4 regions of the Microbispora sp. NPDC049633 genome follow, and region 4 is predicted to be linked to each of the others. Evidence: predicted binding sites of a transcription regulator. Region 4 holds the regulator's gene; each other region holds the start of a gene.
The links. The regulator LexA, encoded in region 4, represses DNA repair genes until DNA is damaged. The targets are predictions, from matches to a motif close to TCGAACANNTGTTCGA.

Region 1 (7,139 bases), on a different contig from region 4:
CGGGCCTCCTCCTCGATCGGCGCGTGGTCGAGGGCGTGCAGCGCGTCGTCGAGATAGCGCTTGATCATGCCCTCGCACGCGGCCAGCGCGCCGGTCTCCTCGATCACCGCGCGCAGCCGCCCGACGCCCTCGGCGTCCAGCCCGGGGTCGCCGAGCAGAGACCGTACGACCGTCGCCTGCGCGGGGCCGGCCGAGGCGAGCGCGCGCGCGATCAGGACGGTCCGCTTGCCCTCGCGAAGGTCGTCTCCGGCGGGCTTGCCGGTCTCCGCCGGGTCGCCGAACACGCCGAGGATGTCGTCGCGCAGCTGGAAGGCGATGCCCACCTGCTGGCCGTACTGCACGCAGAGCCGGTCGATCCACGCGTGCCGGGCCCGGGCGGCGAGGACGAGGCCGAGCCGGAGCGGCTGCTCGACCGAGTACTTGCCGCTCTTGTAGAGGGCCACCCGCAGCGCGCTCTCGTAGGTGCTTTCGCCCTGCGCCTGTTCGAGCAGGTCGAGATACTGCCCGCACATCAGCTCGGTGAGCATGTGATCGTGCACCGGCTGGGCGGCGGCGAGCGCCTCGGGAGCCAGGCCGCAGGTGCGCCACATCTCCCCGGACCACACCAGCAGGAGATTCCCCAGCAGCACGGCGGAGCCCTCGCCGAACTGCCGCGCGGAGCCGTGCCAGCCCGCCTCGGTGTGCATCCGTTCGAACCGGCGGTGCGCGGACGGCATGCCCCGGCGCACGTCGCTCGCGTCCATCACGTCGTCGTGGACGAGCGCGCTCGCCTGCAGCAGCTCCAGCGAGGCGGCCGCGGAGTGCAGCCCCGGGTCGTCGCCGCCGCCCGCGGCCCGCCACCCCCAGTGGCAGAAGGCGGGGCGCAACCGTTTGCCGCCGGCCAGGAAGTCCTCCGCGGCGGTCAGCAGGGCGGCCAGATGAGGGTCACCGAAGTGTGGTCGCTGCCGGTCGAGGAACTCCCGGAGTGCGCGGTCCACCTCCGTACGGATGGAATCGAGCGAGACGGCGGAAGCGGTCATGCTCTGAGACTAACCGGGGTTGATCCGGACACACATCACCAGATCCCCCTTCAAGTGGGTTAACTCCCCCAGTAAGGGAAAACGTCCACATAGCAAGACTGCGACTATCCGGAAAACGGTCGCGCTGTAACCTCTCCTGTATGGCTCTCGGTCTGCCCTCGCGGCTTCCTGATCGCGTCCCGACGGTCCGCGAACTGCTGGCCGCGGGCGAGCGCTCGTTTTCGTTCGAGTTCTTCCCGCCGAAGACCGACGAGGGGGAGCGCCAGCTGTGGCGGGCCATCCGCGAGCTCGAGGCGCTGCGGCCGACGTTCGTCTCCGTGACCTACGGCGCCGGCGGCTCGACCCGCGACCGCACGGTCGACATCGTCGAGCGGCTGGCGCACGAGACGACGCTGACCCCCGTCGCCCACTTCACCGCGGTCGACCACTCGATCCGCGAGCTGCGCCACCTCGTCGGCCGGTTCGCCGACGCGGGCGTGCGCAACATCCTCGCCGTACGCGGCGACCCGCGCGGGGGCAACCCCCTGGACGAGTGGGTCAAGCACCCGGAGGGCGTGCTGTACGCCGAGGAGCTGGTGCGGCTGATCCGCCAGTCGGGCGACTTCTGCGTGGGGGTGGCCGCCTTCCCCTACAAGCACCCCAGGTCGGCGAGCATCGAGTCGGACACCAAGTATTTCGTGCAGAAGTGCCGGGCCGGCGCCGACTACGCGATCACCCAGATGTTCTTCCGGGCGGAGGACTACCTGCGGCTGCGCGACCGCGTGGCGGCCCACGGGTGCGACACCCCGATCATCCCCGGCATCATGCCCGTCACGCAGATGAGCACGATCGCCCGATCGGAGCAGCTGTCCGGCGCGCCGTTCCCGCCGGAGGTGGCCGAGCGGTTCGAGGCCGTCGCCGACGACCCGGCCGCGGTCCGGCGCCTCGGGATCGAGCACGCCATCGAGGTGTGCCAGAAGCTGCTCGACGAGGGCGCGCCCGGCATCCACTTCATCACCTTCAACCGGTCGAGCGCGACCCGCGAGGTGTTCCAGGCGCTGCACAGCGTGCCCGCCGCCGTCGCCGGCTGAGCCGGCCCGCTCAGCTCTCGCGAACCGCGCGCTCGGGCAGCGGCAGCCGCACCCCGGCGATGACGTACTCCTCGTACCCGCCGGGGAAGACGAACCTGGTCATCAGGTCGGCGAACCCCACGTCCCGGTAGAGATGCCGGGCCACCGTGGGGGCGTCGTGCGTCGAGAGCACGGCCGTGCGCTCGGGGCGGCCCTCGCACAGCGTGTGGATCAGGCGTCGGCCGAGGCCCCGGCCCTGGTACTCGGGGCGCACGTGGATCTCGGCGATCTCCAGGGCGTCGCCGAACCAGTCCTCCGCCACCACCGGCCCGGCCCGGTCCTGCAGCGCCCCGCGCACGACGTCGTGCCACCACTGCCCGCGGCCGCCGTGGAAGCCGTACGCGAAGCCGGCGACTCCGTCGGGCGCCTGCGCGTCCTCGGCGAGCACGCAGTCGAAGTCGGGATAGGTGGAGTGGTTACGCATGATCGCCATGCGCCCCGCGAGCTGGTCCGACGGCGGGCGCATGGCGACCGTGTAGATCTCCAGCACGGTGCCCAGCGCCGCCCTGAACCGGTCGGGCCCCACCCGTCGCAGTTGGATCACCCGTCGCACATTAGCAAAACGTCGCAGGGCCGGTCCGCCAGGCGTCACTCCACCTCGGCGGCCGTGCCCCCGGTGATGCGCAGCAACTCCTCGTAGGACGTGGGGAAGACCGAGTGGGGGTGCCCGGCGGCGGCCCACACCACGTCGTGCTTGCCCAGCCAGGTGTCCACCAGCGTCCGTACGGGCGCGGGGTGCCCCACCGGGGCGACGCCGCCGATGGGCTGCCCGGTGTGCTCGCGGACGAACTCCGGCGTGGCCCGCCGTACCTTCGCCGCGCCGACGAGCCGCGCGATCAGATCGGTGTTCACGCGATGGGCACCGCTGGTCAGCACCAGCAGCGGCGCGCCGTCCGCGTCGAAGATCAGGCTGTTGGCGATCGCGCCCACCTCGCAACCGAGCTGGGCCGCCGCAGTGGCGGCCGTCGGGGCGGCCTCGTCCAGCACGACGACCTCGCCCGTCACCTCGTGAGCCCGCAGGGCCTCTTGGACCCGGACGACATTCGGATGCAACTTTTCTGCCACGCGGTCACTCTAAACGGATTGCCAGGACATACGTCACCGATTATGGCCACGTGTGATCACGCGGCTCACAATCGGACCGTATGGTGGGTCCTTTGATCGAGAATCGGGCTTATGAGGGGTTGGTCATGATGAGGGGTCGACGGCGACTGGCCGCGGCCACGCTCGTCACGGTGGGAGCCGTGGCGTTCGCGGCGGCCGGCGTCACCGGCACGGCGCAGGCGCGCACCACCGCGCCCGCGGGAGCGGTGACCACGGGCACCGTGCTGTCGGCGGGCACCGTGCTGTCGGCGGGCACCGTGCTGTCGGCGGGCACCGTGCCGTCAGCGAGCACCGTGCCGTCAGCGCTTCCGGCGTTCCCGGCGCTTCCGGCGCGGGCCGCCGTGCCCGGGCGTGCCGCCTACCCGCCGTTCGCCGCGCCGGGCAAGACGCTCAGGCTCGGTGCCAAGGGCTCGGCCGTGAAGGCGCTGCAGTCCCGGCTCAGGGAGCTCGGGTACATGCCCGGCTCGGCCGACGGCCGTTACGGCGGGACCACGCTGACGGCGGTCTGGGCCTTCCAGAAGGTGCAGGGGATCAAGCCGACCAGCACGATCGCCGCCCGCACCTGGAGAGCGCTGGAGAATCCCCGCGCGCCCAGGGTCCTGGTGCCCCGGGGCAAGCCGGCCCGCGTCGAGGTGGACCTGACCAGACAGGTGATGGTTCTGTACCGGAACGACGCGCCGGTGATGATCAGTCACATCTCCAGCGGCAGCGGCGTCCCCTACACCGAGTACGCCACCTGGAACGGCAAGCGGCAGCGGTTCTCCGGCAGCGCCCGCACGCCTACCGGCGACTACAAGACCACCTGGCGGGTCAAGGGCTGGCACCGGTCCTACCTCGGGCAGCTCTACAACCCGATCTTCTTCAACGGCGGCATCGCGCTCCACGGCGCGCTGTCGGTGCCGCTCTACCCGGCGTCGCACGGCTGCGTGCGGCTGCCCATGAACGTGGCCGAGGTCCTGCCGGGCATGCTCGGCAAGGGCGTCCCGGTGCACGTCAGGGGTGCCTTCAGGCGCTAGTTCCACTTCCGGAGGGGCCCCGCGTGAGGTGATCGCGCGGGGCCCCTCCGTCGTCTCGTGCCCGCGTTTGCGCCACACTCCTCGAACACGTATTCGTTGACAGTCTTGACAGTGGACATGATCGAATCTATGTTCGATGGAGTGGGCGTGGGACTCGCGGCTCGCGCCCACCCCGTTGGATTCGTGCCTTCGTCGTCGGCGGAGACGGATGCGGCACGGCCCGCGGCGTGGGCCGGACGGGGAGAGGGGAAGCTCCTCGTCCGGCCGCCCACGGGAGCCTGAGAAAGCGTCGGGCGATCTCGAGCGGTTCACGGGATCTCCCGGCCGGCGAAATTGTCGGTGCGATCTGCGACTGTGAGGTCACCGGCGACCTTCGCCGGAGTGCCACGACTCAAGGAGGCGGGCATGACTGAGCAGAATGACGATCAGAAGAGCGGGCCCCGGCTCTCGCAGGCGGTTCTGGCACACCTCGCGGACGCCAGGGCATGCCTCGCGGACGCCACCGTCGGGCCCACCCCCGCGGACCGCTACGTGTCGGCCCACCTGGCGGCCCTCCGTGCGGCCGCCGGGATCCTCGCGGCGCGTCCGCGGCCGATGGACGGCCGCAGGCGGCGCCTGCGCAGCGCCTGGGAGCTGCTGCCGGAGGCCGAGCCCAAGCTCGCGGACTGGGCGGCCTACTTCGCGGTGAGCGCGACCAAGCGCGCGGCGGCCGAGGCCGGCATGGTCCGCGCCGTCACGCAGAACGACGCGGAAGAGATCATAGCGGAGGCGGACAGGTTCGTCGGCGAGGTCGAGTCGATCCTCGGTCTGCCCGGCCGCCCCACCCTGCCCATGGCCGGCTGACCTCCGTCTCCGGCCATGGTCCCGCTCGTCCCGTCCGGGCGAGCTGTGCGGGTGCGGGCGCGGGTGCTCAGACGGGGTCGCGCTCCAGCGGGCAGCTCATGCAACGCGGCCCGCCGCGTCCGCGTCCGAGCTCGCTGCCGCGGATCGTGATGACCTCGATGCCGTGCCTGCGCAGGTAATTGTTGGTCGTGGTGTTGCGTTCGTAGGCGACCACCACGCCCGGCTCCAGCGCCAGCACGTTGCAGCCGTCGTCCCACTGCTCGCGCTCGGCCGCGTGCACGTCCTGCGTCGGCGTGAGGACCTTGATGTCGTCCAGGCCGAGGGCCCGCGCGATCGCCTTGTGCATGTCCTCCGGCGGGTGGTCGGTGACCTTCAGCTCCTTGTCGGTGTCGCCCGGCTCCACCGTGTACGAGGGGAGCATGCCGAGCCCGGCGTACTTGGTGAACACGCCCACGTCGACGTTGGTCATCACGGTGTCGAGGTGCATGAACGCGCGGGTCTTGGGCAGGTCGAGCGCCACGATGCGGGTCGCCGACCCCGCGCGGAACAGGTTGGTCGCCAGCATCTCGACCGCCTGCGGCTGGGTGCGCTCGCTCACCCCGACGAGCACGACGCCGTCGCCGAGCACCAGGACGTCGCCGCCCTCGATGGTGGCCGGGGCCATGCGCACGCCCTCGTACCAGACGTTGAACCCGCCGTCGTCCGGGTTGCCGTAACCCGCGGCGAACAGCGGATGCCAGCGGTAGACGGCCTCGTAGTTGACGGTCTCCCGCCTGCGCGCCTTCTTGCGCATCGCGTTGATCGACACCCCGTCGTACACCCAGCAGGAGGTGTCGCGGGCGAACAGGTGGTTGGGCAGCGGCGGGAGGACGAAGTCGTCCATCGCGAGCGTGTGGAAGGTGATGGAGCCCGGGTCGCAGCCCAGCTCCATGATCTCGCGCTTGGTGATCCCGCCGGTCAGCAGCGGTGCGAGCCTGTCGGCGTCGAGGGAGTCGAGCGTGTTGCGGATCGCGTCGGCGGCCAGCGGGCCGAACCAGTGCTCGTCGACGCTGCCGTCGAGGATGTGCTTGCGCGCGTCGGGGATCTCGATCACCTCGCGCAGGAGGTCACCGAGGTGGTGCACCGTGACGCCGCGTCCGGCGAGCACCCCGCACCACTCCCGGTGCTCCTCCAGCGCGCGGTGCACCCAGAGCACGTCGTCGAACAGCAGGCCGTCCTTGTTGCCCGGGGTGAGCCGCTTGAGCGCGAGTTCGGGAATGTCGACCAGGACGCGGCGAAGCCTGCCCACCTCGGAGCCCACGTAAAACGTCATGTCCTGCCTATCCCCGCGTGACAGGAATCACTCGTACCGACGGCTCCCCGAAGCGAAAGACGCCGCCCGTGACTACGCCGAGCGGGCGGGCACGGGGAGCCGCGTACGGGCCAAGACGGCAGGTCAGAAGGACTCGACGGCGCGGCGGGCCTCCGCGTCGAGCACGCCCCAGTGGATGAACTCCTCGGTCAGCTCGACCGGCGACTTGTCGTAGATGACCGCGAGCGAGCGCAGGTCCTCCTGCCGGATGGACAGCACCTTGCCGTTGTAGTCGCCACGCTGGCTCTGGATCGTCGCGGCGTAACGCGCCAGCGGGCCGGCCTTGTCCTTCGGCAGCTGCGACAGGCGCTCCAGGTCGATGACCAGCTTGGGCGCGGGCGCGAGCGGGCTGGGGGCGGCTCCGCCGGGAAGAAGCTCCGACACCGGCACTCCGTAGAAATCCGCGAGCTCGGCGAGCTTCTGCACGGTCACCGCGCGGTCGCCCCGCTCATAGGAGCCCACGACGACGGCCTTCCACCGTCCGCGGGACTTCTCTTCCACACCGTGCAGGGACAGCCCCTGCTGGGTCCGAATGGCGCGCAGGCGCGCGCCCAGCGACTTGGCGTAGTCAGACGGCATCGTGTGGCCCCCGGCTTTCTATGTCTCTTCTCACTTGATTGTGCGTCCTTGTCCTAAGCGTTCCGAACACCGGGGCTGGTGGCCGAGTCCGGCACCTTCGGTGACCGCTGCGTCGGGT
Region 2 (7,139 bases), on a different contig from region 4:
AGCCCGTCCGGCTGCCGCACCCCGCCGAAGCCGAACCACTCCTCGCCCGCACCGGACTCGTACGTCGTCCAGCGGGGCCGGTGGGCCCAGTGCGCCGGCCGGTAGCGCCTGCTGGGGCCTCGGCCACGGCGGCGGCCAGTTCCTCTTCCAGGACGTGCACCCGGGCGTCCGGGAAGTCCGGCAGGCCGCCGGAGTGGTCGACGTCGAGGTGGGTCAGCAGGATGTGCCGCACGTCGGCGGGCGCGTGACCGAGCCGCTCGACCTGTCGCACGGCGGTCTCGGCCGGGTCGAGCACCGGCTCGACCATCTCCGTCCAGTCCGCGGCGAGCGAGCCCGCCGGGTCGCGTACGTCGCCGAGCCCTAGCCCCGTCTCCACGAGCACCAGGCCGTCGCGGGCGGTCTCGACGAGCAGGCAGTGGCTGACCGCGTGTGCGGAAGCCCGGCCGTCGTCGATGGGCTCGATCTTCCGCATCGAGCCGCAGTTGAGGTGGTGGACCTTCACTCGGAACCCTTCCGTCCGGCGGCGTCGGCGACCAGTCCGCCGATCCGTCGCGTGACCGTGTGGATGACGCCGGTGTCGCGACGCACGCGGGCGAGCAGGAGCGCCCCCTGCAGCGAGGACAGGACCAGGTCGGCGAGCGCCTCGGCCTCGTCAACACCGTGCCCCCGCAGGTGGTCGGCCAGGCCGCGCAGCCAGGAGGCGTACGCCGCGTCGCAGGCCGATCGGATGGGTTCGCTGCCGCCGGCGGCCTCCAGGGCGACCGTGGCCACCGGGCAGCCCTCCTCGAACCCCGACTCCTCCAGGTTGCGGGCGAGCAGGTCGCCGATCCTGGCGACGGCCTCGGCGGGGCCGGGGGCGGCGGCCACGGCGGCGGCGATCCGCCCGCCGAGCTCACCGCCCGCCACCGCCACCGCCTCGGCGGCCAGCTGCTCCTTGCCCTCGGGGAAGTGGAAGTAGAGCGAGCCCTTGGGCGCCCGGCTCTCCGCCAGCACCTGGTTGAGGCCGGTGGCGTTGTAGCCCTGCCGCTGGAAGAGCCCGGCGGCGGTGCGCAGGACGCGCTCGCGCGTGTCGTTCCTTCGCGTCATACCCTCAGACTAGACCGGTCTACATAGTCTCGGCAAGATTCCCGCCGAGACCGCGGACGACCCCGGCGGCCTGGGTGACGACGGAGTCGATCAGCTGCTCACACGTGGGCAGGTCGTCGATGAGCGCGACGACCTGCCCGGACGCCATCACGCCGAGGTCCGGGCGACCGTCCACCATGGCCGCCTTCAGCAGCATCGGGGTGTTGGCCGCCATCAGCACCTGCGACCAGCTCAACTCCTTGCCGTGTTTCATGGCCAGGCCGTCGCGGATCATGCCCGGCCACGACATGCCGGAGATCTTCCGGAAGCGCGCCGCGTTGCGCACCGCGCGCACCAGTCCGGACACCTTCCCCGACCGCTCCAGGCCGTCCACCAGGTCGGTGCGCAGCACGCGGTGCGGCATGCCGTCCACCTGCCGGGTGACCACGGTCTCGGACATGCCGAGGTAGGTCCGCTTCACCGCCTCCGGAACGGAGCTGTCGGCCGTCAGCAGGAACCGCGTGCCCATCGCCACGCCCGCCGCGCCGTACGCGAGGGCGGCGGCGAGGCCGCGCCCGTCGAAGAAGCCGCCGGCGGCGATCACCGGGATGTCGACGGCGTCCACGACCTGCGGCAGCAGCAGCGTCGTGGCGACCGCCCCGGTGTGGCCGCCGCCCTCGCCGCCCTGCGCGAGAACGGCGTCGGCGCCCCAGGCGGCGACCTTCTCCGCGTGCCGCCGGGCGCCGACGGACGGGATGACCACGATCCCGGCGTCCTTGAGTCTGGCGATCAGCTCCCGGCGCGGGGCGAGGGCGAACGAGGCCACCTTCACCCGGTTCCGGATGAGGACGTCGACCCGCTCCGCCGCGTCGCCCGCGTCGGCGCGCAGGTTCACCCCGAACGGCGCGTCGGTGCGCGAGCGGACCTCCTCGACGGCGGCCGCGAGCTGGGCCACGGTCATCGTGGCCGAGGCGAGGATGCCGAGGCCGCCCGCGTTCGCCACCGCCGACACCAGCCGGGGACCGGCCACCCAGCCCATGCCGGTCTGCACGACCGGGTGCCGCACGCCGGTCAGCCGCGTGAGCGGGGTGTCCAGCATCGGCCCGATCACACCCGCACCTCCAGGTCACGCAGAAACTTCGGGTCCAGCACCTCGCGGATGAGCCGCAGCTCCTCGTCGGCGGGCTGCCGCGTCCGCGGCACGTCGCCCTCGACGACCAGGTCGAAGCCGGTGGCCGCCTTCACCTGTTCGACCTCGACGCCGGGATGCGCCGAGACCAGCCGCATCGAGCCGTCGGAGGTGCCGAAGTCGAACACCGCGAGGTCGGTCACCACCCGGCGCAGGTCGTGGAAACGGGCGGCCCGCGGGCCCAGCCCGGCCGCACGGTCGCGGCCGACGCCGCTGACCACGTCCACCTCCGGCACGAAGACCCGGGTGGACTGCTTGGGGATCCAGTAGCTGGTCGGGTTGCAGATCGTGTTGCCGGGGGCCCCGCGCACGCCGAGCAACTGCGACTTCGGCCGCGCCCAGTCGCCGATGGCCGAGATGTTCGTGTTGCCGTACCTGTCGATCTGGGAGGCGCCCATCATCACGTGCCTGCGCCCGTTCTGCACCAGCCACAGGTGCTCACGGAACGGCAGCCAGCCCTCCACGGCCCCCGCGGGGGCGCCGAACGGCACCGCCTCGGCGGTCAGCAGCGCGCCGCCGTCCGTGGTCAGCAGGCCAGGCTCGAACGTGAGCCGGGCCAGCCGGGCGCCCAGGATCGAGCAGGTGCCCATCGCCGCCGCCAGGATCTCGCCGTCGCCGCGCCACGCCTCCGCGCAGGCCACGACGCAGATCTCCGCCCGGGTCGCGCTCATCGCCCCTCCTCACGCCACTGCCGCACGGTCTCCCGGTAGGCCGCCTCGTCGCCGGACAGGAACCGGTCCGCGAACGCCGCCCACGCCTGCGGGTCGGCCGCCGAGGCGGCGTAGTGCAGCTGGAACATCTCGTCCCGGCCCTGCCCCCCGTGGGTGGAGTGACAGTCCGTGAAGTGACCGCCGCCGGGGGTCTCGACCACGCCGGTCACGTGCATGCGGCTGACCAGCAGCGTCTGCGGCGGTCCGCCCAGCTCGCCCGGCTCGACCATCCGCTCGCAGGACACGAAGCACCGCCCGGCCGCCTTCGCGAACAGGTCGTCCAGGTACGGATCGGGGCCGAGGTAGCGCCCGTTGCCCCGGGTGTCGGCCACGTCCACGTGCACCAGCGCCACGTCCATCGTGAGCGCGGGTACCGCGATCAGTTCCTCCCCGTCGTCGTACGGCGAGCGGACCGTGCGCAGTCCGGGGTTCACCCGCATCACGTCCGAGCCGAGCCCGGCCCGCGTCGGCAGGAACGGCAGCCGGTGTGCCGCCGCGAGCAGGCCGAACATGAACATGCCCTCGTCGTACTCGGTGAACTCGACGGTCCCGCGCTGCCGGGCGGCCCGGAAGTGGGGTTCGAGGGCGATCGAGTCGAGCGTCACGAACGGGGCGACGACCTTGCGCACCTTGCCCGCCGCGCAGAGCAGGCCCACGTCAGGCCCGCCGTACGACACGATCGTCAGGTCCGTCAGCGCGGACCGGTAGACGGCCCGGACCAGCGCCATCGGCTTCCGCCGGGAGCCCCAGCCGCCGATGCCGATCGTCATGCCGCTCTCCAGCGAGCCGACGATCTCCTCGATCGTCATCCGAGTGCCCATCACCGGCCTCCTTCCGCGACGAAGGCGTCCCGGTGCCGGTCGCCGGCGCCCATCAGGTTGAGTTCGAAGGTGAAGCCCTGTTCGAACCGGTAGCTGCGCTTGACGTCGACCGGGTCGATGCCGTTGAGGGACTCCTTGGCCCGCCGGATGACGTACGGGTCCTTGGCCGCGATCCGCGCCGCCACCTCCAGCGCCGCGTCGCGCAGACGCTCGCGCGGCACGACCTCCAGCACCGAGCCGAACGCGTGCAGTTCGGTGGCGGTGACGTTGCGGCATGTGTAGACCATCGCGCGCATCAGGTGCTGGGGCACCAGCCGGGCGAGGTGGGTGGCCGCGCCGAGCGCGCCCCGCTCCACCTCCGGCAGGCCGAAATAGGCGTCGTCGGAGGCGACCACGACGTCGGCGTTTCCGGCCAGGCCGACCCCGCCGCCCAGGCAGAAGCCGTGCACCGCGGCGATCACGGGCACCTCGCACTCGTAGACCGCCTCGAACGCCGCGTAGCAGCCGCGGTTGGCCCCCACCAGCGCGTCGAACCCGGGGGTCGCCTGCATCTCCTTGATGTCCACGCCGGCGTTGAACCCGCGGCCCTCGGCCCGCAGCACCACGACGCGGGTCTCCGGGTCGCGCCCGGCCTCCCGTACGGCGTCGGCCAGGTCGAACCATCCGCGCACGGTCAGCGCGTTGACCGGCGGGGCGTCCACCACGACCTCGGCGACGCCCTCGCCGTCACGGCTGGTCGAGATTCCCATGCGACACCTTTCCATCTAACATTTGTTAGAAATTACGCTAGCAGAGCGGATCGCCGCAGGCGATGCCCCTTGTCGGGTCGGAGAGACCGGGATGATCTGCAGTGACCGGGTCGTCGTCGACGACCTCGGGTTGAGCCTGTCCGGCGAGGGCGGGTCGGCCACCGGAACGGCGGGCGGCAGGGAGCGACGGGCGCTCAGGGCGCCCGGCTCTCCCCGGCGAGTTGTTCGCCGAGGCCGGTGCGGCGGTAGCGCAGACGGCGGCCTTCCCGTTCGCCGGTCACCAGGCCGGCGTCCCTGAGCGTGGTGAGGTGGTGCGAGGCGGTCGCCGGAGCCAGCCGGAGGGCGGCGGCCACCTGCCCGGTGCTGGCCGGTTCGGCCAGCAGTGCGAGCACGGCCGCGCGGGTCGGGCCGAGCAGGGCGGCCAGCGCCGCGGGCGGCTCGGCCGGCACGGGCCGGTCCCACAACCGGCCGTAACCGCCAGGGGCGTACCACAGGGCACGTCCCGACGGGGTGCCGGTCATCGTGTACACGTGCGGACCGGTGAACCCGGTCGGCAGCAGAGTGAGCGGATGCCCGTCCAGGCCGAACTCGCCGTCCTTGGCGTACGCGAGCCGCAGCGCCTCGCCGTCCCAGTCGAGGCGCGGGTGCAGGTCCGTGAGCAGCGCCCGCGGCCCGCGTTCGGCGGCGAGGAGCCCGCGGCGGGTCAGCTCGCCCTCGGCGAGCGCGCGCAGCCGCGGCCAGGCCGGCGCGATCGCCACCGCGAAGTAGCGCCTGGCCTCCCGCACCGTCTCGGCCAGCGCGCCCGCCGGGTCGGTCGCGAACCGCTCGATCTCCGGCGGCGCCCGGTGCCCGGCCCAGGCTCGGTCCACCTCGGCCGCGGCCCGGCCGGGCGGGGTCGCGGCGACCACCCGCAGCTCCTGCTCCAGGGTCGGCCGGGCGGTGACGGGCGCGGGGGTGAGGAAGTCGGGCACATAACCGGTGGGGCCGGGGACCAGCGGGCCGAGGGTGGTCAGGCCCCGCAGCGACGGCTCGGCCCGGGCCCGCCAGGACGCGGGGACCAGCCGCGCCGAGCGGGAGCGCAGCGCGAGGCAACTGGCGACGACCTCCGCCATCGGGCTGTGCGCGAACCTGAGCCGCAGCAGGTCGGCGGGGGCGAGCTCGATCCGGATCACCCGTCCATTCGAGCATGCTCGAACGGCTGACGGACAGCGCCCCCGCGTTCGTACGGTCGGCGCATGGAATACCCCCGTTTGGGGCGGACCGGCCTGCGCGTCAGCCGGATCTGCCTCGGCACGATGAACTTCGGCTGGCAGATCGACGAGGCCGAGAGCCACGCGATCCTCGACCGGGCGCACGCCGACGGCGTGAACTTCGTCGACACCGCGAACATGTACGGCCGGGAGACCGGTGACGGCCTGAGCGAACGCTTCATCGGCCGCTGGTTCGACAAGACCGGCCACCGGGACAGGATCGTGCTGGCCACGAAGGTGTACGCCCCGATGACCGAGTGGCCGAACGACGGCGGGCTGTCGGCCCGGCACATCATCGCCGCCTGCGAGGCGTCGCTGCGCCGCCTGCGGACCGACCGGATCGACCTCTACCAGATGCACCACGTGCAGCGGGACACGCCGTGGGAGGAGATCTGGCAGGCCATGGAGACCCTGGTCGTCCAGGGCAAGGTGCGATATGTGGGCTCGTCCAACTTCGCCGGCTGGCACCTCGCCCGCGCGCAGGCGGCGGCCGATCGGAGGAACTTCCTCGGCCTGGTCTCCGAACAGTGCAAATACAACCTGCTCACCCGGCACGCCGAGCTGGAGGTGCTGCCCGCCGCGGTCGAGCTGGGGATCGGGATCCTGCCCTACTCGCCGCTGCACTTCGGCGCGCTGTCGGGGGCGCTGCGCAAGCGGCGCGAGGGCGCGGGCGGCCGCAGCGTGCTGCACGCCCCCGAGCGGGTCGAGCCGCACCGGGCGGCGATCGAGGGCTACGAGAAGCTGTGCGCCGAGATCGGCGAGGAGCCCACCACCGTCGCGCTCGCCTGGCTGCTGTCGCGTCCCGGGGTGACCGCCCCGGTCATCGGGCCGCGCTCCCCCGGGCAGCTCGACCTGCCGCTGACCGCGCTGCGCACCGGGCTGTCCGCCGAGATCCTGTCCCGGCTGGACGAGCTGTTCCCTCCGGTCGGCAAGGGCGGCCCCGCCCCGGAGGCCTGGGCCTGGTGAAACCGCGCCCGGCGGCGTCATCCGAGCGTCTACGCCACCCGAATCGTTTGTAGGGAAGAGCGCACCAGCGGGACGATGAAATCTGACCTCGGTGCTTTCAAGGTTCGACGATGGCAGGGCATTCATCGACGAAGTACTGGTCCCGCTGTCCGACGCATACGAGGTGGTCAGACGAGCCGACTACAAGGCCGCTACCGGAGCCGACGAGGTCGACCGCCTGCTCCGCTGGTTGAATCTCCTCGACAACGACGATCGGATCCCCCCGGCGATCCTTTACCTCAGCCGGCCGACGGTCCACACGCATGATCTGCACCGGTTCCTCGCCGACCTCGAACGCCTCGCCGCGAGCCTTCTCAGCCGGCGCATGGACGTCACTCGACGCTCGAGCG
Region 3 (7,139 bases), on a different contig from region 4:
ACGGTCTTCGCGGTGAGCGGCGAGACGCCGCCGTTGAGGCGGGGCGTCGCGTTGGGCACCTGCGCGAGCACGGCGGGCAGGTCCTTGCGCGCCTTCTCGAAGGACCGCTCGTAGGTGCGCAGGTCGGCCTGCGTGAGCGTGACGACCGCGTCGTGCCTGCCGTACCTGCGGGTGATCTGCTTGCGCACCAGCGGCTGGTGCGAGGACAGGTTCCCGTGCTCCTGCGCGACCGTGATGATCTCCGGCGGCGCGAAGCGCGCGGCGATCAGGTTCAGGCCGGGCCGGGTCCCGATGAGGATGCCCTGGCGGCGGGAGCGGATGTAGCGGACCAGCTTGAGGTCGGTGCGCAGGGTGAACCAGTGGTAGGCCGCCTCGTCCTTCGGCACCAGCCTGCTCGGGAACCGCGACAGCAGGCCCTTGCGGCGAGGCAGCCGGTCGTCGAGGTAGCGGACGCGCACTCCGGGGGGCACGGGGAGGAAGGGCTCCTCGCGTTCCCGCACCACGCTCACGATCTCGACGTCGTGGGTGCGCGCCAGATACCCGGCGAGGTTGAAGACCGTGCGGATCGTGCCGCCCATGCCGTTGGCGTGCAGCAGCAGGATCCGGATTTCGCGACCGTCGGGCGGCGGCGCAGACCGGGCACGCTGCCGGTCACGGGCCTCCAGCGCCCGTACGACCACCCTGGCCGCTTTCCTGGCCACCCTGCGGTGAAGAGAAGACACAGTCACGCCCCGTTCGTGTCAGATGAAGATCCCCTTTCCCTATGACGTAACCGGCAGTTGCCTCGTTGTTGTGATCTAAGTCACGTTGTGTGTGAAAGCCGATATATGGTCGTCCGTTTGCTGGGGGTGTCCTCCAGTGCGGCGGGCACCTCATGCACGCCGACCGGCTCGAACACGCCGTCCGGGAGATAGCAGCAGGCGCGGCCGGGGGCCCCGATAAGGACGTCGCCGCCCGCGCGGGACAGGAACGGGGTGACCCGCCGGGCCAGCGGCTCCTCGTAGTAGACGTCCCCGGCCAGCACGACCTGCTGGGACGGCGTCCCGTCGAGCAGGTCGCCCCCGGCGACCCGCACCGCGACGCCGTTGGCGCGGGCGTTGAGCCTGACGGCCGCCAGCGCGTACGGGTCGACGTCGTTGGCGACGACCAGGGCGGCTCCGGCCAGCGCCGCGGCGACCGCGACCAGTCCCGAGCCGGTGGCGAGGTCGAGAACGGTACGCCCCCGCACGATCTCGGGATGGTCGAGCACGTGCCGGGCCAGCGCCTGCCCGCCGGCCCAGGGGCAGGCCCAGAAGGGCAGCCGCCCGGCGCGCTCCCACAGCTCGTACACGCGGTCGTCCTCACCGGCGCCCCGCGCGGCATGCGTGGAGATCACATGCAGCCGTATCTCCGGCACGTACGGCACGGCCGCGAGCCCGGTGTGCGCACGCACGAACTCCTCGGCATCCCCGGTGTTCCCGGTGTCGTCCTGCACGGTGGCCGATCGTATCCGCAGGGGCCAGGCCTCCGGGTCACGCCTCCGGTCACAGAAGCGTGAGCTGCTCGGCCGCCGCGGGCGGGCGGACCGGCCGCTCGCCGAGCCGTCGCGCGGCACGAGCGCCGCGCGGGGCCGACCGGCCGACGCCGTGCTCGCGGGCGAGCGCCCGCACGGTCTCGCCGATCCGCTCCTGGTACGCCCTGGGGGCGTAGGCGCCCCTGCCGTACAGCTCCAGGTAGCGGGGGACGAGCCGGGGGTGCTCGCGGGACAGCCAGGCCATGAACCACTCGCGCGCGCCGGGCCGCAGGTGGAGCACGATCGGCGTCACGTGCGTGGCGCCGGCCTCGGCGATGCGGCGGACGGTGGTCTCCAGCGCCCGGGGCGAGTCGGACAGATAGGGGAGGATCGGCGCCATCAGCACGCCGCACGCGACGCCGCGCTCGTTGAGGGCGGCGCACACCTCCAGCCGCTTGCGCGGCGCGGGGGTCCCGGGCTCGACGGCCCGCCACAGCGACTCGTCGGTGAACCCGATCGAGACGGCCGTGCTCACGTCGGTCACCTCGGCCGCCTCGGCGAGCAGATCGAGGTCGCGCAGGATGAGCGAGCCCTTGGTCAGGATGGAGAACGGGTTGCGGGCGTCCCGCAGGGCGCCGAGGATGCCGGGCATCAGCCGGTAGCGGCCCTCGGCCCGCTGGTAGCAGTCGACGTTGGTCCCCATCGCGATGGGCTGCCCGCGCCACCGGGGCGCCGCCAGCTCCCTGCGTACGAGGTCGGGGGCGTTGACCTTCACCACGATCTTCGAGTCGAAGTCCCGCCCGGAGTCCAGGTCGAGGTATTCGTGCGTCCTGCGGGCGAAGCAGTACGTGCACGCGTGGGTGCAGCCGCGGTAGGGGTTGACGGTCCACTCGAACGGGACCCGGCTCGCCGCGGGGACCCGGTTGACGATCGACCGCGCGTGGATCTCGTAGAAGGTGACGCCGCGGAACTCGGGGGTGTCGAAGGTCCTCGTCACGGCCGACCGGGCGAACAGGGGTGTCGTCTCGCTTTGCCCGCCTTCGTCGGTCTCGAGGCGCAGCCCGTCCCATCGCACCCCCTGATTAGAACATAGGTTCGATCGAGATCGCAACATGCAACACGTCGTAAATCGCGAGCCTGGAAACGGCTAACGATCTTCATCGTTGGGCAGAACGTCGGCACATACCTTGCGTTCTGGGAGTGTTGCGCGATGGCCTGGTCGCAGGACGAAGAGCGGATGCTGGCGATGATCGAGCGGCACCTCACGGACGAGGATCCGAAGCTCGCGGCCAGGCTCGAGTCGTTCAACCACCGTGCGGAGCGTGGACGGCAGGAGCGGGCCTCCGGCCGGCGGCCGGGCCGCTCGACCGTGATCATCGCGGTGAGCTGGCTGCTCATCGCCACGTTGATCGCGACATTGCTGGTCATGGCCCTGCGGCACGACGCCGCCGCTCTCCCCGTGTAGCGCCGGCGTCATCTCACTCGGGCGGGGTCAGGGCAGGCCCTTGAGGAAGCGCGCGGCGACCGGCGCGGCCACGCTGCCGCCCATGCCGCCCGCCTCCACGACGACGGCGAAGGCCAGGTCGCCGCGATACCCGATGAACCACGCGTGCGAGTCGAGTTCCGGCCCGGTGCCGAACTCGGCGGTCCCGGTCTTGCCCGCCGTCCCCGCGGGCAGCCCGGCGGCGTGGGCGGTGCCCTTGGTGACGACCGCTCTCATCATCGACCGCAGGCCCGTGACGACGTCGCCCGGCAGTTCCCTGGGAGCGGCCTTCTGCTTCAGCGAGGGCACCAGTGTGGGCGGCCGCCAGGAGCCGTCGGCCACCGCCGCGGCCACGGTCGCCATCACCAGGGGACTGGCGGTGATCCTGCCCTGCCCGAACGACTCCGCGGCCAGGTCGGCGTCGCTGGTGGCCTTCGGCATGCTGCCGGCGGTCGCCGGGACGCCGATGCGCAGCGGCTGGTTGAAGCCCAGGTCCGTCGCCAGGTCGTACAGCTTGGCCGCGCCCAGCTTGTCGGCGGCGAGCGGGGCGAACGTGGTGTTGCAGGAGTGGGCGTAGGAGTCGAGGAACGACAGCGACCCGAACGCCTCGTGGTCGGAGTTGCGGATCTTCAGTCCGCCGACGACCGCCTCCTTCGGGCAGGTCACGCGGCTCGACGGGGTGAGTCCCTCGGCCAGCAGCCCGGCAGCGGTGATCGTCTTGAACGTGGACCCGGGAGCGTACTTGCCGTCCAGTGCGCGGTTGAACCCGCCCTTGTTGTTGACGACGGCGAGGATCTCGCCCGTCGAGGGCCTGACCGCGACGAGCGACGCGGGCTTGTCCAGGTCGCGCACCGCGTCGGCGGCGGCGCCCTGCACCTTGAGGTCGAGGCTGGTCCGCAGGTCCTTGCCGGGGGAGCCCTCGACGGCGTGCAGGGTCTCGCGGCTCTCGCCCACCACCCGGATCTCGGTGGTGGGGGTGCCGGCGAGCTGCTTCTGGAACGTCTCCTGCAGGCCGCCGCGGCCCACGGCGTCGCCCTTCTTGTAGGCGGCGCCCAGCTTCTCGACGTCCTTGTCCGTCGCCTTGTCCAGGAAGCCGACCAGTTGCTGCACCGAGCCGCCCACGTCGCCGCCGTCGATGCGGCCGCCGCCGGCGCCGGTGACGGCGGCCCGCTGCGGCCATGACGTCTTGAGCGCCAGGTGGTTGGTCCCGTCGAGCGCGGGGTGGACCGCGGCCGGCGACCAGTCGACCTTCCAGTAGTGGTCCTTGACCACCAGCTTCAGCGAGCCCCGGTAGGTCCAGTCGCCGACGTTCTTCACGGTGGCCGTGGCGGTGTAGGACGCGGTCGCCCTGTCGTCCTTCGCCGCGCCGGCCCGCACGTCGCGGACGGCGACCTTCGCCACCGCGAGGTTCTTGGTGAGCTCGGCGTACGCCGCGTCGAAGCCGGGGGCGGGAGCGGCCAGCTCGGCCTTCATCGCCGCGAGGTCGCCCCGCGACCAGGCCGCGGTGAACCGCGCGGCGGTCTCCTGCGGCGTGCCGCGCGTGTGCAGCACGTAGTAGGCGCCGCCGGCGGCGGCCCCCACCAGCACGACGGCCACGGCGGCCGAGATCGCGACAGTACGTCCTCGCGGCACGTGCACCCCCAATGACGGCCTTGCGGTCGGGACCAGAGCCTAGCGGGGTCAAATCGTTATTTACACTCCTGTTTCCCCGGCGCTCTTGACGCTGGCGCCGTACCGGGGGACGTATTCCTGGCCGGACAGGCGCTGGATCGCGGCCATGACCTCGTCGGTCACCCGCCGCCGGTCCCGGGCGTTGCCCGCGTCGCCGGTGAAGATCAGCGGCTCTCCGAACCGCACGCCGATGCTGTGCAGGCGCGGCACCGACGCGCCGGGCGGCAGCACCTTCTCGGTGCCCAGCATGGCGACGGGCACGATCGGGGCGCCGGTGGTCAGCGTGAGCCAGGCCACGCCGACCTTCCCCCGATAGAGACGGCCGTCGGGGGAGCGGGTGCCCTCGGGATAGATGCCGAACAACTCGCCGGCCTTCAGCACCTCCACCGCGGCGTCGAGCATGTCCTGGGCGGCTGTGACGTTCTCGCGGTCGATCTCCATCGCCCCCATCGAGCGCATCCATGCCGCCACGACGGGGTTGCCGGTGAAGTACTCCTTCTTCGCCACGAACCGCACCATCCGCGGCACCACGGCCGGCATGAAGAACGAGTCGAGGACGGACAGGTGGTTGGAGGCGAGGATCGCGGGCCCGTGCGCGGGAACGTGCTCGAGTCCTTCCGTCCGCGGCCGCCACAGCGCGTGCATGACGGGAACGCTGACGAGCTTCAGGGCGGGGTAGAGCACGGCCTCTCCTTCTCCGGTCCGACGCACATACCCTAGGGCGACCTGACCCCCGCACAGGTGTAGGGCCCCTGCAACGGGGCCCTTCGTGTTTTGTGCGGCTTCACCATGGCCCGTCTGTACCTACTAGTATGTACGGCATGAGCACATCGGACCGCCTGATCGAGAGCACCCGCGAACTGCTGTGGGAGCGCGGCTACGTCGGGACCAGCCCGCGGGCCATCCAGCAGCGGGCGGGGGCCGGGCAGGGCAGCATGTACCACCACTTCTCCGGCAAGCCTGACCTCGCGCTGGCCGCGATCGGCCGTACGGCGGAGGAGATGCGCGCCGGGGTGGAGGAGATCCTGGGCGGCCCCGGCACGGCCGTCGAGCGGGTGTCGGCCTACCTGCGGCGCGAGCGGGAGGTGCTGCGGGGCTGTCCGATCGGCCGGCTCACCCAGGACCCCGAGATCATGGCCGATCCGGCGCTGCGGCGGCCGCTGGAGGAGACGTTCGGGTGGCTGCGCGACCGGCTCGCGGCGGTGCTGGCCGAGGGCCGCGACCGGGGCGAGCTCGACGCGGGCCTCGATCCCGCGCGGACCGCCGCGACGGTCGTTGCGGTGCTGCAGGGCGGCTACGTCCTGGCCCGCGCGGCCGGTTCGCCCGAGCCGTTCCACCAGGCCGTCGACGGGGTGCTCGCCCTGTTGTCCCGCGCCTGAGCACACAAGGAGACCCGCCCGTGTACGCGATGCAGTACGAGATCACGTTGCCCGCCGACTACGACATGACGATCATCCGGGAGCGGGTGGCCACCCGCGGCCACGCCCTCGACGACCGGCCCGGACTCGGGCTCAAGGCCTACCTGGTCCGCGAGCGCGGCGCCGCCGGCTCCCCGGTCAACCAGTACGCGCCGTTCTACCTCTGGAACGACGCCGGGAGGATGGGCGAGTTCCTGGTCGGCGGGGGCGGCTTCCAGGGCATCGTCGCCGACTTCGGCCGCCCGGCCGTACGGCACTGGACGGGGCTGGCCGTCGAGGCGGGGCCGGCCAGGGGGAGGGCGCCCCGCGCGGCGTCGCGGCGGCTGGTCTCGCTGCCCCACTCGGCCGACCTGACGGAGCAGGTGGCGGCCGCCCTCGCCGGACTGCGTGAGCTGGGCGGCGCCGACGGCCTGCACACCGCGGCCCTCGCCGTGGACCCTCACCACTGGCGGCTGATGACGTTCGCACTGTGGGAGCGGGAGGCGCCGGGCGTTCACGGAGACGCCGAGCGCTACGAGGTGCTGCACCTGTCCGCGCCCGGCCTGACGAGCCTGCCCGCGGGCCGGGCCTGGTGACGGCCCCGGAACGAGACGACGGCCCCGCGAGACCGGAGTCTCGCGGGGCGTCCACGTCGAGGGCCGATGTGGCGGTCGCCTCCTCGGCGAGATGCACAACACGGCTCCAGCCGAACGGTATTCCGTGAAGGCGGTGATTGCGGCCCGGGGGACACAAACCACATCGGCCATGAACGACTCTAGCCGATTTCCGCCCCTGCTTTCTCCCGCCCCCCGCATCGGGGTCCGTCATCAGCGCCCCAAGAAGCCCACGTGCACTATCGTCGGCTGGTGACGAATTCGATCAATACTGCACGACTCGTGCTGCGGCGGTGGCGCGAGGAGGACAAGGAGCCGTTCGCGGCGCTGAACGCCGATCCGGCCGTCATGGAGCACTTCCCGGCCACGCTGTCCCGCGAGGAGAGCGACGCGCTCGCCGAGCGCGCCGACGCCGGGTTCGACGAGCGCGGGTTCGGCTGGTGGGCGGTCGAGGCGGACGGCGAGTTCATCGGCTTCACCGG
Region 4 (7,139 bases):
GGAGCGGCCGGTGGAGCTGACCGTCCAGCCCGCCTCCGGCGGCGAGACCCGCCGGGTCGTCGTCACGCCCCTCGCCGACGAGACGCGGCTGCGCTATCACGACTGGGTGGCCGGACGGCGGGCGTTCGTGCGTGAGGCGTCGGGCGGACGGCTCGGCTACCTGCACGTGCCGGACATGATGTCGGCCGGGTGGGCGCAGTTCCACCGGGATCTGCGTACCGAGATGGGCTTCGACGGGCTCGTCGTGGACGTGCGTGACAACGGCGGCGGGCACGTGTCCGAGCTGGTGCTGGAGAAGCTGCAGCGGCGGGTGACCGGATGGTCGCTGGCCCGGGGGTACGAGCCGGCGCGCTACCCGGAGGACGCGCCCCGCGGGGCCGTCGTGGCCGTCACCGACGAGTACGCCGGGTCGGACGGGGACATCGTCAGTGCCGGGATCAAGAATCGCGGCATCGGGCCGCTCGTGGGCACGCGGACCTGGGGCGGTGTGATCGGCATCGACTCGCGGTACTCGCTCGTGGACGGGACCGTCGTCACGCAGCCGCGGTACTCGTTCTGGCTGGAGGGCGAGGGGTGGGGCGTCGAGAACCACGGCGTCGACCCGGACGTCGAGGTCGTGATGACCCCGCAGGACCTGGTCGCCGGGCGGGACCCGCAGCTGGCGCGGGCGGTGGAGCTGGCCCTGGCGGCACTGGAGGAGCGGCCTCCGGCGACTCCGCCGGAGATGCCGCCGCTGCGGTGACCCCCTGGGGACGTTGACGATCGGCCGACCTACCGGACAAAATTACGCCCGAGCCACAAACTAGTCATAGAGAAGTAGGCGTGCGGTCAGGGCATGCCGCGACCACCACCGCTCCGGCGGTGGTCTGGGGTGCGCGCCTGACCGTATGGCTCACCGTCGGCGTGCGCCCCGCGTGGGAGGCACGTCTTGTACAGACGCATCATCGGCGGGCTGGCGACCGCCGCCGCGATGGCGGCGACCGTTCTCGTCGTCACCGGTACGCCGGCGAACGCCGCCGGCACGGGCACCGGCTACCTGCACACCAGCGGAAACAAGATCGTCGACAGCACCGGCGCCACGGTCCGGCTGACCGGCATCAACTGGTTCGGCATGGAGACCGACAACAAGACCTTCCACGGTCTGTGGGCGAACAACCCGTGGAAGAGCCAGATCGATCTCATGGCGAACCTGGGCTACAACACCCTGCGGGTGCCGTTCTCCGACGACGCGCTCAAGCCGGGCGCGCAGGCGACGAGCGTCAACACCGCCTCCAACCCCGACCTGATCGGCCTGTCGCCGCTGCAGATCCTCGACAAGGTCGTGGACTACGCGGGCCAGAAGGGTATGCGCATCATCCTCGACCGGCACCGGCCGACCAGCGCGGGCCAGACCGCCCTGTGGTACACCTCCGGCGTCCCCGAGTCGACCTGGATCAGCAACTGGAAGTCGCTGGCCCAGCACTACGCCGGCAACCCCACCGTCATCGGGGCGGACCTGCACAACGAGCCGCACGCGGACGGCACCAACCCGAACGCGACCGGCTCCTGCTGGGGCTGCGGCGACCAGTCGCGTGACTGGCGCCTGGCGGCCGAGCGGGCGGGCAACGCGATCCTGTCCGTGCAGCCCAACTGGCTGATCTTCGTGGAGGGCGTGAGCTGCCCGAGCGGCGGCCTGTCCAACATCTGGGACAACGACCCCAGCAACGACGAGGACTGCGGCTGGTGGGGCGGCAACCTCACCAAGGCCGGCCAGTTCCCCGTACGGCTCAACGTGGCCAACCGGCTCGTCTACTCGCCGCACGAGTACGCCACGTCGGTCTTCCACCAGAACTGGTTCGACGACCCGAACTACCCGGCCAACATGCCGGCCATCTGGGACAAGTACTGGGGCTACCTGTACAAGCAGAACATCGCCCCGATCATGGTCGGCGAGTTCGGCACCACGCTGGCCAGCAACATCGACAAGGTCTGGCTCCAGGAGCTCATGAAGTACATGGGCACCGGAGTGAACGGCATGTCCTTCACCTACTGGTCGTGGAACCCCAACTCGGGTGACACGGGCGGCATCCTGAAGGACGACTGGGCCACGGTCGACCAGGCCAAGCAGAGCATCATCTCGCCGTACCTCATCCCGCCGGTGGGCGGCAACCCGCCGGTGTCGCCCTCGCCGCAGGTCTCGCCGAGCGTGTCGCCGCCGGTGTCCCCCTCGGTGTCGCCGCCGGTGTCCCCGTCGGCGTCACCGTCGTCCGGGGGTGGCAAGACCTGCACCGCCACGTACAAGGTCGCCAACCAGTACCCCGGCGGCTTCCAGGGCGATGTCACCGTGAAGGCCGGCAACTCGGCCATCTCGGGCTGGACCGTGAAGTGGGCCTTCCCGAACGGCCAGAGCATCAGCCAGCTCTGGAACGGCACGCTCAGCGCCAGCGGCGCCAACGTCACCGTGACGAACCTGTCCTACAACGGCGCGCTCGGGGCCGGGGCCTCGACCACGTTCGGCTTCAACGGCAGCTGGTCCGGCAGCAACGGCGTTCCGTCCTCGGTGAGCTGCACGGCGAGCTGAGCGGGCGCCTCACGCCAGCGCGGCGGCGATCCTGGACAGGATCTCCTCCAGGATCGCCGCCGACGTCGCGAAGTTGAGGCGGGCGAAGGTGTCGCCGCCTCCGTAGTTCGGGCCCGGGTTGAGCTTGACCCGGGCCTCCCGCTCGAGGAAGTGCGCCGCGCCGGGCACGCCGAAGTCGAGCCACGCGAGATAGGTGGCCTCGGGCATGCGGTACCCGACCGACGGGAGCCGCTCGGCGATGCGCCTGCGGTTGCGGTCGAGAATCGCCAGCACCTCCTCCAGCCACGCGTCGCCGTGCCGCCAGGCGGCCACCGTGGCCTCCACGCCGAGGACACTGGGCGCCCCGTAGATGTGGGCGGGCTGACGGCCGAGCGCGTCCCTGGCGTCCTTCGCGCCGATGTGGGCCACCGAGCAGTGCAGGCCGCCCATGTTGAAGGCCTTGCTTGCGGAGGTCAGCGTGACGGTGCGCTCGGGAAGGATCGTGGCGAACGGGATGTGCCGGGCCGGGGCGTACGTCAGGTCCGCGTGGATCTCGTCGGCGATCACCAGCGTGCCGTGCCGGTCGGCGTACGCGGCGACCGCCTCGAGCTCCTCACGGGTGAACGAGCGGCCCGACGGGTTCTGCGGGTTGACCAGCAGGAGCACCCGGACGGGCTCGCCGGGGACCTCGAACCTGCCGTCGGCCGTGAGCGGCATGGGCACCAGGCGGCGGTTCATCCCGGTGATCGTGCCGAGGAAGGGGTCGTAGGCCGGCACGTGCAGCGCCACGGCGTCGCCGGGGTCGGTCATGACGTGCAGCAGCACCTGGAGGGCCTGGTTGAGGTCCGTGTAGGACCGCACGTGGGCCGGATCCGCTCGCCAGCCGTACCGCGCCTCCATGCGCTCGGCGAACGCCTCCGCCAGGGGCCCGGCGGTCGGCTCGTCCAGCCAGGCGGGATAGCCGAGATCCGTGGCGGCGCGTCTCGCGATGGCCTCCGTGACCGCGTCGGGCACGGGGAAGTCCATGTCGGCGACCCAGGCGGGGATGACGCCGGACGCGGCGTGGGCCCATTTGATTCCGTCACGGCGGCGGGCCGCATCCAACGACAGCGAGTCGAGATTCACCCGACTCACCCTAATTGCGAATTAGTGACCAGCGGAAAGGGGTGGTCGTCGCGCCCCGCGGCACGTCGTGCCGCGGGGCGCCGACGCCGTCACAGCTTGCGCAGGACGGCCGTGACCTTGCCGAGCACGGTCGCCTCGTCACCGGGGATCGGCTCGTAGTTGGGGTTGTGGGGCACCAGCCACACGTGCCCGTCCTTGCGCTTGAAGGTCTTCACGGTGGCCTCGCCGTCGATCATGGCGGCCACGATGTCGCCGTTGTCGGCGACCGGCTGCTGCCGCACCACGACCCAGTCGCCGTCGGCGATGGCGGCCTCGATCATCGAGTCGCCGGAGACCTGGAGCAGGAACAGGGTGCCCTCGCCCACGAGCTGCTTGGGCAGGGCGAACACGTCCTCGATGCTCTGCTCGGCGAGGATGGGACCACCGGCGGCGATGCGGCCGACCAGCGGCACGTAGGCGGCCGTCGGACGGCTGAACCCGGCCTCCTCCTCCGTGGTGGCGTCCGGATCCACCCACAGCACCGGCTCTCCGGGCAGCCGGACCTCCAGGGCGCGGGGGCGGTGCGGGTCGCGCCGGAGGTAACCCTTACGCTGGAGCGCCGTGAGCTGGTGCGACACGCTGGAGGTGCTCGTCAGCTGGACTGCCTCCCCGATCTCCCGCATGGACGGCGGATAGCCGCGCTGCTGGACCGAGTCGCGGATCACCTCGAGGATCTTCCGCTGCCTGGGGGTGAGGCCAAGCGAGTCGCGCCTGCGAACCGCGAGGTCGCTGACGCCATCCGCTTGCTCACTTCGGTCACCCACGATGCCACCTCTCAATCCGTGTTCCTCATGTCGCACAGAGCGACCGTACCGCGATTCAAGATCACCGTCAAACAATTGTTCGATATCCAGCGAAATCGCCGATCTCGCCGTTCCCCTCATCGTACGGGAGTTCGATCGATCCCGTGTTCGATTTACCCGATCTTCCAGGGCCGATGTACGTCCAGGTCAGAGGCCATGCGGAAATCGGCGAGGAAAGGCGCCGTAAAGGGCCTATTCCGCGACCGGCGGGGCAGGTGAGGCGGCCGTGACCGGAGGCGCGACACGCGCGCCGAACAGGCACTTCCCCTCCCAAGGCCGGTTCGACTTGCGTTCAAGGTCGGGCACTTCTACGGTTGGACCACAACATCTAGTAGTCACACCGGTGTAAGTTCACCACACCTTGTGTTCGGGATGGGCGTTCAGGGAGGCGATGGAGTGCACTGTCCGTTCTGTCGCAACCCGGACACGCGGGTCGTGGACAGCCGCGCCGCCGAGGACGGGGCAGCGATCCGTCGCCGGCGCACCTGCCCAGAATGCGGGCGCAGGTTCACCACCCAGGAGACGGTGCTGCTGATGGTGAGCAAGCGCAGCGGGGTCACCGAGCCGTTCTCCCGGGAGAAGGTCGTCGCCGGCGTGCGGCGGGCCTGCCAGGGACGCCCGGTCAGCGAGGACTCCCTCGCTCAGCTCGGGCAGCGGGTCGAGGAGAGCATCCGGGGCACCGGCGCGGCCGAGATCGCCTCCCACGAGGTGGGTCTGGCCATCCTCGGTCCGCTCCGCGACCTCGACGAGGTGGCCTACCTGCGCTTCGCGTCGGTCTACCGCAGCTTCGAGACGCTGGCGGACTTCGAGGCGGAGATCGAGCGGCTCCGTGCGGCCCACGGCCCGGGGGGCGAGAAGTAGGCGCCTTCCGGGGGACCGGGACGAGGCGGACGGCGGCGCGCGACGGCGCGGCGCGACGATGTGGTTGTAACGAGCGTGGTCCGGAGAAGGGGCTCCATCGGGCCCTGGGAGGGGGAAGTCATGACGGAGACCGTGAGCGGCACCGTATCGGGTACGGGGGGCCGGGGGGGCAAGCGCCCGCGCAAGGGCCTGAAGATGAAGCGCGTCTTCACCACCCCGGGCGTCCACCCGTACGACGAGGTCCGCTGGGAGCGGCGCGACGTCGTGATGACGAACTGGCGGGACGGCTCGGTCAACTTCGAGCAGCACGGCGTCGAGTTCCCCGACTTCTGGTCGGTCAACGCGGCCAACATCGTCACCACCAAGTACTTCCGCGGGGCGGTGGGCACCCCGCAGCGTGAGTCGAGCCTCAAGCAGCTCGTCGACCGGGTGGTGGGCGTCTACACCAGGACCGGCCTGGAGAACGGCTACTTCGCCTCCGACGAGGACGCCGAGATCTTCGACCACGAGCTCAAGCACGCGCTGATCCACCAAGTCTTCAGCTTCAACTCGCCGGTGTGGTTCAACGTCGGCACCCGCTCGCCCCAGCAGGTGAGCGCCTGCTTCATCCTGGCCGTGGACGACACGATGGAGTCGATCCTCGACTGGTACAAGGAAGAGGGCGTCATCTTCAAGGGCGGCTCGGGCTCCGGGGTCAACCTCTCCCGCATCCGCTCGTCCAAGGAGCTGCTGTCCAGCGGCGGCACGGCCAGCGGCCCGGTCTCCTTCATGCGCGGCGCCGACGCCTCCGCCGGCACCATCAAGTCGGGCGGCGCCACCCGCAGGGCGGCCAAGATGGTCGTCCTCGACGTGGACCACCCCGACATCGAGGAGTTCATCGAGACCAAGGCGCGCGAGGAGGACAAGATCCGCGCGCTGCGCGACGCCGGGTTCGACATGGACCTCGGCGGCAAGGACATCGTGTCCGTCCAGTACCAGAACGCCAACAACTCGGTGCGTGTCTCCGACGAGTTCATGCGGTCCGTCGAGGCCGGCGGGCAGTTCGGCCTGCGGGCCCGGCTGACCGGCGAGGTCATCGAGGAGGTCGAGGCCCGCTCGCTGTTCCGCAAGATGGCCCAGGCCGCCTGGGAGTGCGCCGACCCCGGCGTGCAGTACGACGACACGATCAACGACTGGCACACCTGCCCCGAGACCGGGCGCATCACGGCCAGCAACCCCTGCTCGGAGTACGTCCACCTGGACAACTCCTCGTGCAACCTCGCGTCGATCAACCTGCTGAAGTTCCTGCGCGACGACGACAGCTTCGACGTCGCGAACTTCGTCAAGGTCACCGAGCTGATCATCACCGCGATGGACATCTCGATCACCTTCGCCGACTTCCCGACGCAGAAGATCGCAGAGACCACCCGGGCGTACCGCCAGCTCGGCATCGGCTACGCCAACCTGGGCGCGCTGCTGATGGCGACCGGCCACGCGTACGACTCCGACGGCGGCCGGGCCATCGCGGCCGGGATCACCTCGCTGATGACCGCCGTGTCCTACCGCCGCTCGGCCGAGATGGCCGGGATCGTCGGCCCGTACGACGGCTACCAGCGCAACGCCGAGCCGCACAAGCGGGTCATGCGCAAGCACGCCGCGGCCAACGACGACCTGCGCACGCTCGAGGACATGGACAAGGCCCTGCACGCCGAGGCCACCCGGCAGTGGCAGGAGTGCCTGCGGCTCGGCGAGAAGAACGGCTACCGCAACGCCCAGGCGTCGCTGCTCGCCCC

Region 1: AB0J39_RS18435 (SAV_6107 family HEPN domain-containing protein) is a predicted target of LexA. The motif match lies at 4,370-4,385, and genes of this name have one in related genera.
Region 2: AB0J39_RS09955 (enoyl-CoA hydratase family protein) is a predicted target of LexA. The motif match lies at 4,549-4,564, and genes of this name have one in related genera.
Region 3: AB0J39_RS22250 (Rv2578c family radical SAM protein) is a predicted target of LexA. The motif match lies at 2,576-2,591, and genes of this name have one in related genera.

What each region holds. Positions count from the first base shown of each region.
Region 1 covers NZ_JBFAOO010000063.1:25,752-32,890, reverse strand. The annotation lists gene AB0J39_RS18460 (polyprenyl synthetase family protein) at 1-1,019, opposite strand, end outside; gene metF (methylenetetrahydrofolate reductase [NAD(P)H]) at 1,160-2,089, shown strand; gene AB0J39_RS18450 (GNAT family N-acetyltransferase) at 2,100-2,672, opposite strand; gene AB0J39_RS18445 (YbaK/EbsC family protein) at 2,717-3,193, opposite strand; gene AB0J39_RS18440 (L,D-transpeptidase family protein) at 3,319-4,248, shown strand; gene AB0J39_RS18435 (SAV_6107 family HEPN domain-containing protein) at 4,654-5,091, shown strand; gene AB0J39_RS18430 (arginine deiminase) at 5,159-6,403, opposite strand; gene AB0J39_RS18425 (transcriptional regulator) at 6,527-7,021, opposite strand.
Region 2 covers NZ_JBFAOO010000027.1:6,632-13,770, reverse strand. The annotation lists gene AB0J39_RS09985 (hypothetical protein) at 1-20, opposite strand, end outside; partial or broken gene AB0J39_RS09980 (MBL fold metallo-hydrolase) at 185-472, opposite strand; gene AB0J39_RS09975 (TetR/AcrR family transcriptional regulator) at 499-1,086, opposite strand; gene AB0J39_RS09970 (nitronate monooxygenase) at 1,106-2,164, opposite strand; gene AB0J39_RS09965 (CoA-transferase) at 2,173-2,925, opposite strand; gene AB0J39_RS09960 (CoA-transferase) at 2,922-3,785, opposite strand; gene AB0J39_RS09955 (enoyl-CoA hydratase family protein) at 3,785-4,534, opposite strand; gene AB0J39_RS09950 (transcriptional regulator) at 4,729-5,706, opposite strand; gene AB0J39_RS09945 (aldo/keto reductase) at 5,770-6,750, shown strand; gene AB0J39_RS09940 (hypothetical protein) at 6,842-7,139, shown strand, end outside.
Region 3 covers NZ_JBFAOO010000087.1:551-7,689, forward strand. The annotation lists partial or broken gene AB0J39_RS22240 (glycosyltransferase family 4 protein) at 1-722, opposite strand, end outside; gene AB0J39_RS22245 (50S ribosomal protein L11 methyltransferase) at 803-1,474, opposite strand; gene AB0J39_RS22250 (Rv2578c family radical SAM protein) at 1,524-2,567, opposite strand; gene AB0J39_RS22255 (DUF3040 domain-containing protein) at 2,703-2,957, shown strand; gene AB0J39_RS22260 (penicillin-binding transpeptidase domain-containing protein) at 2,985-4,607, opposite strand; gene AB0J39_RS22265 (lysophospholipid acyltransferase family protein) at 4,668-5,330, opposite strand; gene AB0J39_RS22270 (TetR/AcrR family transcriptional regulator) at 5,468-6,025, shown strand; gene AB0J39_RS22275 (DUF4865 family protein) at 6,055-6,639, shown strand; gene AB0J39_RS22280 (GNAT family N-acetyltransferase) at 6,910-7,139, shown strand, end outside.
Region 4 covers NZ_JBFAOO010000005.1:36,457-43,595, forward strand. The annotation lists gene AB0J39_RS02770 (PDZ domain-containing protein) at 1-742, shown strand, start outside; gene AB0J39_RS02775 (cellulase family glycosylhydrolase) at 929-2,560, shown strand; gene AB0J39_RS02780 (aminotransferase class I/II-fold pyridoxal phosphate-dependent enzyme) at 2,570-3,664, opposite strand; gene lexA (transcriptional repressor LexA) at 3,754-4,470, opposite strand; gene nrdR (transcriptional regulator NrdR) at 4,903-5,367, shown strand; gene AB0J39_RS02795 (vitamin B12-dependent ribonucleotide reductase) at 5,488-7,139, shown strand, end outside.